One region of the Mesorhizobium sp. 113-1-2 genome, then DNA from elsewhere that is predicted to be linked to it. Evidence: predicted binding sites of a transcription regulator. Region 1 holds the regulator's gene; each other region holds the start of a gene.

Region 1 (3,040 bases):
TCAATTCCGCGAACTGTCCTTCCGAAAAAGGCTCGCCCTCGGCGGTGCCCTGGATCTCGACGATGCCGCCCTTGCCGGTCATGACGAAATTGGCGTCGGTGCCGGCCGCGGAATCCTCGAGATAGTCGAGATCGATGACCGGCTGGCCGTCATGGATGCCGCAGGAAATCGCCGCGACATGGTCCTTCAGCACCTTGGCGACACTGGTCATCTGCCGCGCTTCCATCCAGCGCAGGCAGTCATACAGCGCTACCCAGCCGCCGGTGATCGAGGCGGTGCGGGTGCCGCCATCGGCTTGGATGACGTCGCAGTCGACGGTGATCTGCTGTTCGCCCAGCGCCTGCAGATCGACCACGGCGCGCAGCGAGCGGCCGATCAGGCGCTGGATTTCGAGCGTGCGGCCGCCCTGCTTGCCGGCCGAGGCCTCGCGGCGCATGCGCTCGCCGGTCGAGCGCGGCAGCATGCCATATTCGGCCGTCACCCAGCCCTTGCCGGAATTGCGCATCCAGCCGGGCACCTTCTCCTCGAGGCTCGCGGTGCAAAGGACATGGGTGTCGCCGAACTTCACCAGGCACGAGCCTTCGGCGTGCTTGGAGACGCCGCGCTCGAAGGAGATGGCGCGCATTTCGTCGAATTGGCGTTTGGAGGGGCGCATTCAGGCTTCTTTCTTGTCATTTTTTGGAATCGTGGCCGGCTTTTAGACGCATGGGGAGCAGCGCGCAAAGGAAAACGGACCGCACGATCCGATAAGAGACCGGGTTGCGCCCACCGTGCCGAAGTCTATATCCTGAAGCAGGAGGTTTTTGGCCGAATGACCAAGGCAATCGATCCAGCTTCGCAGTCGCTTGCACTTCAATCACTCGACATGCGCTCACGCGACATCTTCCGGCGCATCGTCGATTCCTATCTCAGGGATGGCGAGCCCGTGGGCTCACGCAGCCTGTCGCGCATCCTGCCGTCCTCGCTGTCGCCGGCCACCATCCGCAATGTGATGAGCGACCTCGAGCATCTCGGGCTGATCTATGCGCCGCATATCTCGGCCGGCCGGCTGCCGACGCAGGCGGGCCTGCGCTTCTTCGTCGATGCCTTCATGGAACTTGGCGACCTCTCCGACGAGGAGCGCCGCACCATCGAGGCGCAGGTGCGGGCCTCCGGCTCGGGCGCGACGCTGGAGCACATGCTGACCGAGGCCAGCCAGATGCTGTCGGGCATGTCGCGCGGCGCCGGCCTGGTGCTGGCCGCCAAGAACGAGGTGGCGCTGAAGCATATCGAGTTCATCCAGCTGGAGCCGACCAAGGCGCTTGCCGTGCTGGTGTCGCAGAATGGCGACGTCGAGAACCGCGTCGTCGAGTTGCCGGCAGGCATCACCGTCTCGCAACTTCACGAGGCCTCGAATTTCCTCAACGCGCATATCCGTGGCCGTACGCTGGCGGAGGCGCGCACCGAGATCGCCCGCATCAAGGAAGAGACGCGAGCAGCCCTCGATACGCTGTCGCAGGACCTCGTCGAGAAGGGGCTGGCAGTGTGGGCGGGCGCCGAAAGCGGCCTGCCGGCGCGGCTCATCGTGCGCGGTCGCGCCAATCTGCTCGAAAACGTCACCGCCCAGGCCGACATCGAATTGCTGCGGCATCTGTTCGAGGACATGGAGACGCAGGACGGGCTGATCCAACTGCTCGATCTCGCCGAGCAAGGATCGGGCGTGCGCATCTTCATCGGTTCGGAAAACAAGCTGTTCTCGCTGTCGGGCTCGTCGCTGGTGGTCGCGCCCTATCGCGACAAGGATGCCCGCGTCGTCGGCGCGCTCGGCGTCATCGGCCCGACCCGGCTCAACTACGCCCGCATCGTGCCGATGGTCGATTATACGGCGCAACTGATATCGCGCATGTTAAGGTAGCGCCCCGGACGGCAAGACACGGGCAGCAAGGAGAAAAACAATGGCGCTCGAAGAACTCAAGGCCCGGATCAGCCTGCTGCTCGAGGAGATGGTCAACCAGCCGGAAGACCAGCACGAAATCCAGGAACAATTGCGCGAAAAGCTGCAGGAAATGCGCGCCATGGGCCTGCCGCTGCCGGCCGATCTCGTCGCGCTGGAAAAACGGCTCGACGACGATTTTCTAGCTGCCGGGACATAAGCAGGGAAACCGCTTCCCTCAACTCGTCATGTGAGGCGGAACCCCGGAGACAAATCGGCCGTTTCCTTCGCGACCAGATGGAGGACAAGATGATCCGATTGGCCGGACTGGTGCTTCCAGCACTCTTTCTTATGACAAGCGCGGCATTCGCCCACCAGGCGGACCAGCCGGTGCTCAAGGGTGCGGCCGCCTTCGGCGACTGGCGTGCCGACAGACCGGGCGTACGGCGCCTGATCAAGCCGGAAGACCTGCCGAAACCCTTCGTCACCAAATCGGCCTCCAACAGCGCCGGCATCGCCGACATGCCGGCGGGCGCTAAACCGCAACTCCCGCCCGGATTCTCGGCCGAGTTGATCGCGTCAGGCATCGACAATCCGCGTGTGGTGCGCGTCGCGCCCAATGGCGACCTGTTCGTCGCCGACAGCGATGCCAACCAGGTCCGCGTCTATCGCCTGGCCAAGGACAGCGCCAAGCCCGCCGAGGACGGCATTTTCGCCGGCAATCTCAACCAGCCCTATGGCATTGCCTTCTATCCGCCGGGCGACGACCCGCAATGGGTCTATGTCGCCAACAGCGACAGCATCGTGCGCTTTGCCTACCGTAAGGGTGACCTGAAGGCCGCTGGCGAACCGGAAACCATCGTCGACAACATCCCCTCGAACCATCACTGGACACGCGACATCGCCTTTTCGCCTGACGGCAAGACGCTCTATCTGTCGGTCGGCTCGGGCTCGAACGTCGCCGAGGATATGGGCGAGGCGCCGGATGGCGGCCTCGACGCGTGGGTGACATCGAAGCCGCTCGGCGCGACCTGGGGCTCCGAAGAGGGGCGCGCCGACGTGCGGGCCTTCGATCCGGACGGCAAGAACGGCCGCATCGTCGCCACCGGCCTGCGCAACTGTTCGGGC
Region 2 (3,040 bases), 2.1 Mb from region 1:
GAAAAGGATGCCCATGACACGCCAAGAGGTTGTCTCGGTCCTCGGACCCGTGGACAACGCGACGATTGCGGAAATCATCGCGTCCGGTGCCTCGCTTGAGGAGTTGAGAGAGGCATGGGCCTGGGCCTTCGGTGACGAGGCGTTGATGAGCCAGGGACGACCGCTGCCGGGAACAAGGGTGGCAGCGCTGATCGACCTGATCGACCCCGACGACGAAGCCGACCTGGTGGATCCGGCCCAAGGGGACCCGGGCGCCGGCCATTAAATGGTGAAGATGCCGTCTATGGCTTCCCATTCAGGCGGACGCGCTCTTTCGTGCGATCTGCTTGGCAAATTGTTTGTGCCGAAGAAGTTATCCGAAATGTATGAACAGGCAACAGTAAGGGGCTTGGCTTTCCCGCGCCCGTTGCCCCCGGTGACGCGCCACTCTGATGCTGCGGCGGCAGATTACCGCCGCAGTGAATTCAGCCGTCACTTTCCATAAGATGGTCTGCATTGCCGATCTTCGGCCCTGTCATCCACGGCGGCGCTACGGGCACGTCCTCGATGACACCGACCCTGCGTGCCCAAGTCGTAAAGGCCTTGTTCGCCGCCTCGACGGACTTCCGACCATCGTAGGCGGAGTAGCATGCATCAGACGCTGCTGCGTGGAGGAGGCCGCGCCTTTCAACCGGCCATTCTTCGAGAAACTCTATCGCATCCATGACACAGCCGATCTTTTGGACACCGTAGCCGTCGTCTCTTACGAAAACCGGCTGTTTGAACGTCGCACTTTCCATTAGTGACCTCCCTTCAAACCGTGGGTAACTGATCCTGCCTCACCGTGTGCGGCGACGATGTCAGTTCCCGGCAAACCCATGCCGGCGAGCTTGGCACAACCAGGACGGAACCGGCATCTCCAAAGAAAATCGTTTCCATGCGATCCTTCCGCTCCTGTTCGACATCCGGCAAGCGCACTCGGCACGTAGGAAAAAGATTGGAAACACGTCTTTTCAGTTCAAGGGGAGCTGGCGAGACGTGCGGCATCTTTATGAATCGGATGCCGGCAACTACAAAGGAGCCTGTCCTATTGCCGCTTGGCGGGTCCGGCCCGGGTCCGGCTATTGAACTGTGAAGATGCCGTCGACGGCCTTCCATTCGGAAGGCCGGATCAGGCGGTGATGGGCGACGCGCACGGAATGCAGCGCGCCTTCGAGTTCGCGCTCCCAGTAATCCAGAAACCCTTTCAGGGTTGGGAATTCCGGTGCAAGATCGTATTCCTGCCAAACGTAAAGCTGCAAAAGGCTTGGATGATCGGGAAGGTGGTAGTGGATCTCCGCAGTTGTGAGACCGTAGCCCTCCATCTGCAGTCGGAATTCCCTGCTGACCATGCGTCTCTCCTATCGCGCGCGTTCAGGCATCAAGTCTTTGCGGGCGATCTCGGACCCGCCGCTCCTTGAGGTCACAGCCTACCTCGGCGCGACTATCGTCCAGTCGGCGAAGGGCATCCATGACGGCGTCGAACGTCACCGGGTTCGAAGCACCAGGTGGTTTTCGCAACGCAGGCATGGATTCGACGGCGCAAGCATCCGACGCCCATGATGCAAGAATGGCGCGCTTTTCCAGAATGTCGAGCGTGCGATCGAGCACCACCTCATCGGGGTGATTAAAGTGCCGCGCCGGGAACAGCAGGCGGTCAAGCGAAGGATCAGAGGCCTCAGGGGCGATCAAGGGCATTTTCGACAAGGTTCGTTCCATCGATGGTCTCCGTTTCCTGACAATCTCCTTGGCACCGTTGGTGTTGCAGTGATCCCTTTCGGGACTCCAACCGCAAAAAATTTCGATGAGTTCGGGTCGAATTTCAAGACCTGAAATCGCGTGTCCCAGCGAAAATAGCTTCATGAATTCATGTCCCTAGCACTCTCAAATGCAGAGTGCCAAAATTTTTCCGGCGAGCCCTTGAAACTCGAAAATGCCAAAACTAGCTCGATATGCGCGCGATGCCTGAGGAAGGGGTCGCGACGCCCTGCACCGGCCCGATATTGCCGGTCCGGTGTGGAGGAACCTCAAAAATCTGTTTGTCCTGAAGGAGAACGACATGACGTTCCGTCCATTGCACGATCGTATCCTGGTTCGCCGCATCGAGGCCGAAGAGAAGACGGCCGGCGGTATCATCATCCCCGACACTGCCAAGGAGAAGCCGCAGGAGGGCGAAGTCATCGCCGTCGGCCCGGGTGCGCGCGACGAGAGCGGCAAGCTCACGCCGCTCGATGTCAAGGCCGGCGACCGCATCTTGTTCGGCAAATGGTCCGGCACCGAGATCAAGCTCAACGGCGAGGACCTGCTGATCATGAAGGAAAGCGATGTGATGGGCGTGATCGAGCAGACCGCGGCGGTCAAGAAGGCCGCCTGACAGAGGCTCCAACCGCAATCCAGTCAATGAAGCTGCCTATTGAAGGAGTGATCCAATGGCTGCCAAGGAAGTGAAATTTCATTCCGACGCCCGTGAGCGCATGCTGCGCGGCGTCAACATCCTCGCCGACGCGGTGAAGGTGACGCTCGGCCCCAAGGGCCGCAACGTCGTCATCGACAAGTCGTTCGGCGCCCCGCGCATCACCAAGGACGGCGTCACCGTCGCCAAGGAAATCGAGCTTGAGGACAAGTTCGAGAACATGGGCGCGCAGATGGTCCGCGAAGTCGCTTCGAAGACCAACGACATCGCCGGGGACGGCACCACGACCGCGACCGTTCTCGCGCAGGCGATCGTCAAGGAAGGCGCCAAGGCCGTTGCCTCGGGGATGAACCCGATGGACCTGAAGCGAGGCATCGACAAGGCCGTCGAGGCGATTGTCCAGGAGTTGAAGACCAACGCCCGCAAGGTGACCAGAAATGATGAGATCGCCCAGGTTGGCACCATCTCGGCCAATGGCGATGCCGAGATCGGCCGCTTCCTTGCGGAAGCGATGCAGAAGGTCGGCAATGAGGGCGTCATCACAGTCGAGGAAGCGAAAACCGCGGAAACGGAGCTGGAAGTCGTCGAAGGCATGCAGTTCGACCGTGG
Region 3 (3,040 bases), 3.4 Mb from region 1:
GAGAAAGCCGCCGGCCGACCCGGCCGCTGGAATGACATAGAGCGCCAGCAGCAAGGCAAGCGCGCATTGCGCCAGCGTCTGCATGGTGACGAAATAGCCGCCGATGCGTTCGGCACGCCGCGAACGGGCGATCAGTTCGGTGGCGACCGCGACCAAGCCGCCTTCGGCGAGACCGGCCAAAGCGCGTGCCGCCATCAGCGTATTGACGCCGGCGGCATAGGCCGTCCAGACATTCGCCAGTGCCAGCAAGAGCAGCAGGACCGCACTTTTCCAGCGCATGTTGCGGGCCGACAGCAGCATCGCCACAACAGCCGAACCGATCGCAATGGCGATCATCTCGGCGGTGGCGACCAGTGCCAGCTCATCGCCGCTGACATGGCCCTCGGTGTAGAGCGCGCCGAGCAGGACGGGCTGCAGCCCGAGAATGAGCAGGCCGACCGAGCCGATCCACAGGGCCGAGGCAAGCTGCCCGCCGGTCGGATTGCCGACCAGCCAGTCGCCGTCGCCCAGATGACCGGTGCTTGTCGAAGTCAAAGGCGCCTCCCAACGTCCTTGCCGTACGGCAAAAAAGCTGACAACCTGTCAGCATTTCAGAAACTGATACTTGATCATATTTTTTGTCAACCAGAATTTGGCAATTCGTGCGAAAGATCAGTGCATGATGGAAGCAAGGCGAACAGCGACGGAGCCGAGGCGCAAACCCAAGCAGGAGCGCAGCCGCGAGCGCATCGACGCCATCCTGTCGACGACCATGCGGCTGATCGGCGAGAAGGGCATTGACGCCGTCACCATGAAGGAGGTCGGCATGCTGGCGGGCGGGCCGATCGCCACAGTCTATCATTACTTCCCCAACAAGTCGGCGATCCTTGCGATGCTCTACGAGCGGTTCTCGGAGGTCAGCCGCGCGCGATTGACTGCGATCATCGCCGACGTCCGCGAAGCCAAGGACGTTATCGCTGCGGCCGACCGGCTGCTTGACGACTACCTCAGCCGTGTTGCCGGCGATCCGGCCATCCAGGACCTGCAGAACGCCATCCAGGCCGACAAGGCGCTCAAGAATCTCGACATCGCCGAAACCCGCCATCAGGCCAAGATGTTCTGCGATCATGTCACCGCCTTGATCGAACCGGGCAAGCACGAGCAGTTCGAACGCATGGTTCTGTTGATATTCCAGCTCGCCGGTGGCGTGGTGCGCCTGGCGCTCGCGGAGGGCGAAGCGGAAAGCCGCCGGACCATCGAGGATTACCGGTCGATCATCCACACACAGTTGCGGCTGTTTCTCTAAGCCCCAATCCGTGGAAAAAATTACCGCCTTTCGAGGCTGCCGCGCGCCTTGACTCTCGCAGGTCGGCGGCCTATTTCAGCGCCACGTTAGCACTCGCCCCTGGTGAGTGCTAACTATGTGTCCGGCTTCGCCGGACGGAGGAACTGTTTCTCACCGTTCTCATTCGAGGAAGAAAAAATGGCAAAGTCGAAGTTCCGCCCGCTTCATGACCGCGTGGTCGTTCGCCGGGTCGAATCCGAATCCAAGACCGCCGGCGGGATCATCATCCCGGATACGGCGAAGGAAAAGCCGCAGGAAGGCGAGATCATCGCCGTCGGCTCCGGCGCCCGTGACGAAAGCGGCAAGCTGGTCCCCCTGGACGTCAAGGCTGGCGACCGCATCCTGTTCGGCAAGTGGTCGGGCACCGAAGTCAAGCTCAATGGCGAAGACCTTCTGATCATGAAGGAATCCGACATTATGGGCATCATCGGCTGATCATCGGCCTCACCGTCAACTGAATTCCGGGCTTACCCCAAGCCCCTGCCAGGAGCTTAAAAATGGCTGCTAAAGACGTAAAATTCTCCCGTGATGCCCGCGAGCGCATGCTGCGCGGCGTCAACATCCTCGCCGACGCGGTGAAGGTGACCCTCGGCCCCAAGGGCCGCAACGTCGTCATCGACAAGTCGTTCGGCGCCCCGCGCATCACCAAGGACGGCGTCACCGTCGCCAAGGAAATCGAGCTTGAGGACAAGTTCGAGAACATGGGCGCGCAGATGGTCCGCGAAGTTGCTTCGAAGACCAACGACATCGCCGGCGACGGCACCACGACCGCGACCGTTCTGGCGCAGTCGATCGTCCAGGAAGGCCACAAGGCGGTTGCCGCCGGCATGAACCCGATGGACCTGAAGCGCGGCATCGACCTCGCCGTCAGCGAAGTCGTCACGGCGCTCGGCAAGGCTGCCAAGAAGATCAAGACCTCCGAGGAAGTTGCCCAGGTCGGCACGATCTCGGCCAATGGCGACGAGTCGGTCGGCAAGATGATCGCGGAAGCGATGCAGAAGGTCGGCAACGAGGGCGTCATCACGGTTGAGGAAGCCAAGACCGCCGAGACCGAACTCGAAGTCGTCGAAGGCATGCAGTTCGACCGCGGCTACCTCTCGCCCTACTTCGTCACCAACGCCGACAAGATGGTTGCCGATCTCGAGGACGCCTACATCCTGCTCCACGAGAAGAAGCTCTCCAACCTGCAGGCCATGCTGCCGGTTCTTGAGGCTGTCGTGCAGACCTCCAAGCCGCTGCTCATCATCTCGGAAGACGTCGAAGGCGAGGCCCTGGCCACGCTGGTCGTCAATAAGCTGCGTGGTGGCCTGAAGATCGCCGCCGTCAAGGCTCCGGGCTTCGGTGATCGCCGCAAGGCGATGCTGGAAGACATCGCCATCCTCACCGGTGGCCAGGTCATCTCGGAAGACCTCGGCATCAAGCTCGAGAACGTCGGCCTCAACATGCTCGGCCGCGCCAAGAAGGTGTCGATCTCCAAGGAGAACACCACCATCGTCGACGGCGCCGGCAAGAAGGCCGAGATCCAGGGCCGCGTTGCCCAGATCAAGCAGCAGATCGAAGAGACCACTTCGGACTACGACAAGGAGAAGCTGCAGGAACGTCTGGCGAAGCTCGCCGGCGGCGTTGCGGTGATCCGCGTCGGCGGTGCGACGGAAGTCGAAGTCAAGGAAAAGAAGGACCGCGTCGATGACGCCCTCAACGCGACCCGCGCGGCCG
Region 4 (3,040 bases), 1.0 Mb from region 1:
GCCCTTCAGCAGGCTCAAATGCGCGCGATTCCCTTTGAAAACATCGATGTGCTGTTGGGTGATATACCCAATCTGACTGAGAATTCGATCTGGGCCAAACTGATCAATGCCCGGCGAGGGGGGTATTGCTTCGAATTGAACAAGTTGTTTGGCTTGGCGCTCGAAGCACTCGGTTTCACGATCCAGCCCATCCTTTGCAGAGTGCGTATGGGTGCTGCGGAGGGTGGGCCACGCACACACCAGGCATTCATCTTAACCATCGAGGGCGTCGACTGGCTCGCCGACGCTGGCTTCGGTGGTCCAGCACCGATTGCACCGCTACGGATCGATACAGAGGAACTGCAAACAGCTGGCCGTGACGTGTTTCGCCTGCGAGCTGACTCCGCCAGCGGAGAACTCGTCGTTGAACGCAAGAACGGGAATGAATGGTTCCCTCTTTATGGTTTCGATCGAGCCACCGCCTTGCCCTCAGATTTTGAGGGCGCCAACTTCATCTGCGCTCGCTGGGACCGTTCGCCGTTTCCATCCAGCCTCATGATGAGCGTGCTGACAGCCGAAGGGCCTGCGAACTTGTTCAACAAGGATTTCAGCTTGATTCGGAACCAAATTGAGGAAACAGAAACCCTCAAAACGAAGAGCGAACTGCAGCGAGTCTTGTCCGATGTTTTTCGGCTGCACCTTCCTCGGTCCACGATTGATTCGTTGTGGGAAAAGCTTGGGTCGCGTGGACGGGTATAGGAAAGAAGGCCGTCAAGCCTTGCACTGCGGCGGTTTTCAGCAGTCGGATTTGCCCTTTTTGCAGGCACCGTGTGTGGCATCACTCGAAGCCCCATACGTAAATGACCCTGCTCGCTTAAGACCGCTCACCAGCCGTCAGCGGTGGCAGCCAATCGGCAGCTCTAACCATGATCTCCGAATTGGAAAGGTGAGCGTCGGTTACGGTGTCGCCACAAGCGATCAAGCATACCAGTCGACCCAGCATCAGGCTGCGCTGCCGTGTCCACCGCGCGCTACTAGCGCTCACCAGATCGGCTGGATGAGAACCTTCCATGCCCGGTCGGAGACCTATCGCGCGGCGCAAGCATGCATCACCGATGCGCACACCCGGCATCCACATTCTCGATTTTGGGGCAATGGAACGACCGCGTCATCCGATGGGCAGTTCTTTCGCGCGAGCGACCGAGCGGCGAAGCGCGGCGACGTCAATCTGCACTATGGCAGCGAGCCGGGCTCGAAGTTCTATAGCCATCTGTCAGATCAGTACGGCTACTTCAGCATCCTGCCGATCAGCCCGACCGAAAGCGAGGCAGCCTATGTGCTCGGTGGGCTGTTCGACCAGGACACGATCCTCGACATCCAGGAACACTTCACCGATACGGGCGGCGCGAGCGATCACGTCTTCGGGCTGTTTGCCCTGATCGGCAAACGCTTCGCGCCGCGACTACGCAACCTCAAGGACCGGAAGTTCCGCACGTTCTCCGAAGCGATGAGCGCTCCTTTTGGCGATGCAACCCGAGGTTAGGGATGAATTGCAAAAGGCTCAAGACTGTTCGGCTGGCCGTCGATTCCGGCCGACTGCTCGGCCGTTAATTTCACATAATTTCACATTCCAAATAAGACACAAAAGTCGGCCCAAAGCTTACGGCCGAAACGCGCGTAGGCAGTGGGATTGCGCCGTAAAGGGGGTCCGGCTTCCGCGCCGATTCCACATCTTTTGCCCTCCGGTCCGTCCCCCCGCCCGTCTTGACTAAGTACGAACCTACAGCCTATCTCACGATCATCTTAGCACTCCCCAATAGCGAGTGCTAACCACCCTCCGGCAACGGAGAACCTTCAACCTGCGCACCAGGGATAGTAAAAATGGCACAGTCGAATTTGCGGCCGCTTCATGACCGCGTGGTCGTTCGCCGAGTCGAATCCGAATCCAAGACCGCCGGCGGGATCATCATACCCGACACGGCAAAGGAAAAGCCGCAGGAAGGCGAGATCATCGCCGTCGGTTCCGGCGCCCGCGACGAAGCCGGCAAGCTCGTTCCGCTGGACGTCAAGGCCGGCGACCGCATCCTGTTCGGCAAGTGGTCGGGCACCGAAGTCAAGCTCAATGGCGAAGACCTTCTGATCATGAAGGAAGCCGACATCATGGGCATCATCGGCTAACACGCCGCTGCCTTTCATCCGTACCATCCAATCTGAATTTCGGGCGAAATGCCCAGGAGTACAAAATGGCTGCCAAAGACGTAAAATTCTCCCGTGACGCCCGCGAGCGCATGCTGCGCGGTGTCAACATCCTCGCCGACGCGCTGAAGGTGACGCTCGGCCCCAAGGGCCGCAACGTCGTTATCGACAAGTCGTTCGGCGCCCCGCGCATCACCAAGGACGGCGTCACCGTCGCCAAGGAAATCGAGCTTGAAGACAAGTTCGAAAACATGGGCGCTCAGATGGTCCGCGAAGTTGCTTCGAAGACCAACGACATCGCCGGTGACGGCACCACGACCGCAACCGTTCTGGCGCAGTCGATCGTCCAGGAAGGCCACAAGGCGGTTGCTGCCGGCATGAACCCGATGGACCTGAAGCGCGGCATCGACCTCGCGGTTAGCGACGTCGTCTCGACGCTGATCAAGAACGCCACGAAGATCAAGACCTCGGAAGAGGTTGCCCAGGTCGGCACAATCGCCGGCAATGGCGACGAGTCGGTCGGCAAGATGATCGCGGAAGCGATGCAGAAGGTCGGCAACGAAGGCGTCATCACGGTTGAGGAAGCCAAGACCGCCGAGACGGAACTCGAAGTCGTCGAAGGCATGCAGTTCGACCGCGGCTATCTCTCGCCCTACTTCGTCACCAACGCCGACAAGATGGTTGCCGATCTCGAGGACGCCTACATCCTGCTGCACGAGAAGAAGCTCTCGAACCTGCAGGCGATGCTGCCGGTTCTCGAAGCCGTCGTGCAGACCTCGAAGCCGCTGGTCATCATCTCGGAAGACGTCGAAGGCGAGGCCCTGGCCACGCTGGTCGTCAACAAGCTGCGTGGCGGTCTGAAGAT

The links. Region 1 encodes HrcA, which represses chaperone genes, less so after heat shock. Its sites were predicted from a motif close to GTTAGCACTCNCNNNNNGNGAGTGCTAAC; they were not measured.
Region 2: a site for HrcA is predicted at 1,893-1,921, ahead of groES (co-chaperone GroES). Genes of this name have one in related genera too.
Region 3: a site for HrcA is predicted at 1,371-1,399, ahead of groES (co-chaperone GroES). Genes of this name have one in related genera too.
Region 4: a site for HrcA is predicted at 1,782-1,810, ahead of groES (co-chaperone GroES). Genes of this name have one in related genera too.

Annotation. Positions count from the first base shown of each region.
Region 1 is NZ_AP023242.1:871,055-874,094, forward strand. It holds gene rph (ribonuclease PH) at 1-655, opposite strand, end outside; gene hrcA (heat-inducible transcriptional repressor HrcA) at 812-1,894, shown strand; gene JN279_RS04075 (hypothetical protein) at 1,935-2,132, shown strand; gene JN279_RS04080 (PQQ-dependent sugar dehydrogenase) at 2,222-3,040, shown strand, end outside.
Region 2 is NZ_AP023242.1:2,944,287-2,947,326, reverse strand. It holds gene JN279_RS14135 (hypothetical protein) at 14-265, shown strand; gene JN279_RS14130 (DUF982 domain-containing protein) at 465-779, opposite strand; gene JN279_RS14125 (usg protein) at 1,101-1,370, opposite strand; gene JN279_RS14120 (hypothetical protein) at 1,393-1,881, opposite strand; gene groES (co-chaperone GroES) at 2,078-2,392, shown strand; gene groL (chaperonin GroEL) at 2,448-3,040, shown strand, end outside.
Region 3 is NZ_AP023242.1:5,456,427-5,459,466, forward strand. It holds gene JN279_RS26610 (MFS transporter) at 1-534, opposite strand, end outside; gene JN279_RS26615 (TetR family transcriptional regulator) at 659-1,285, shown strand; gene groES (co-chaperone GroES) at 1,463-1,759, shown strand; gene groL (chaperonin GroEL) at 1,822-3,040, shown strand, end outside.
Region 4 is NZ_AP023242.1:7,781,506-7,784,545, forward strand. It holds gene JN279_RS37365 (arylamine N-acetyltransferase family protein) at 1-738, shown strand, start outside; partial or broken gene JN279_RS37370 (Tn3 family transposase) at 1,007-1,498, shown strand; gene groES (co-chaperone GroES) at 1,861-2,157, shown strand; gene groL (chaperonin GroEL) at 2,223-3,040, shown strand, end outside.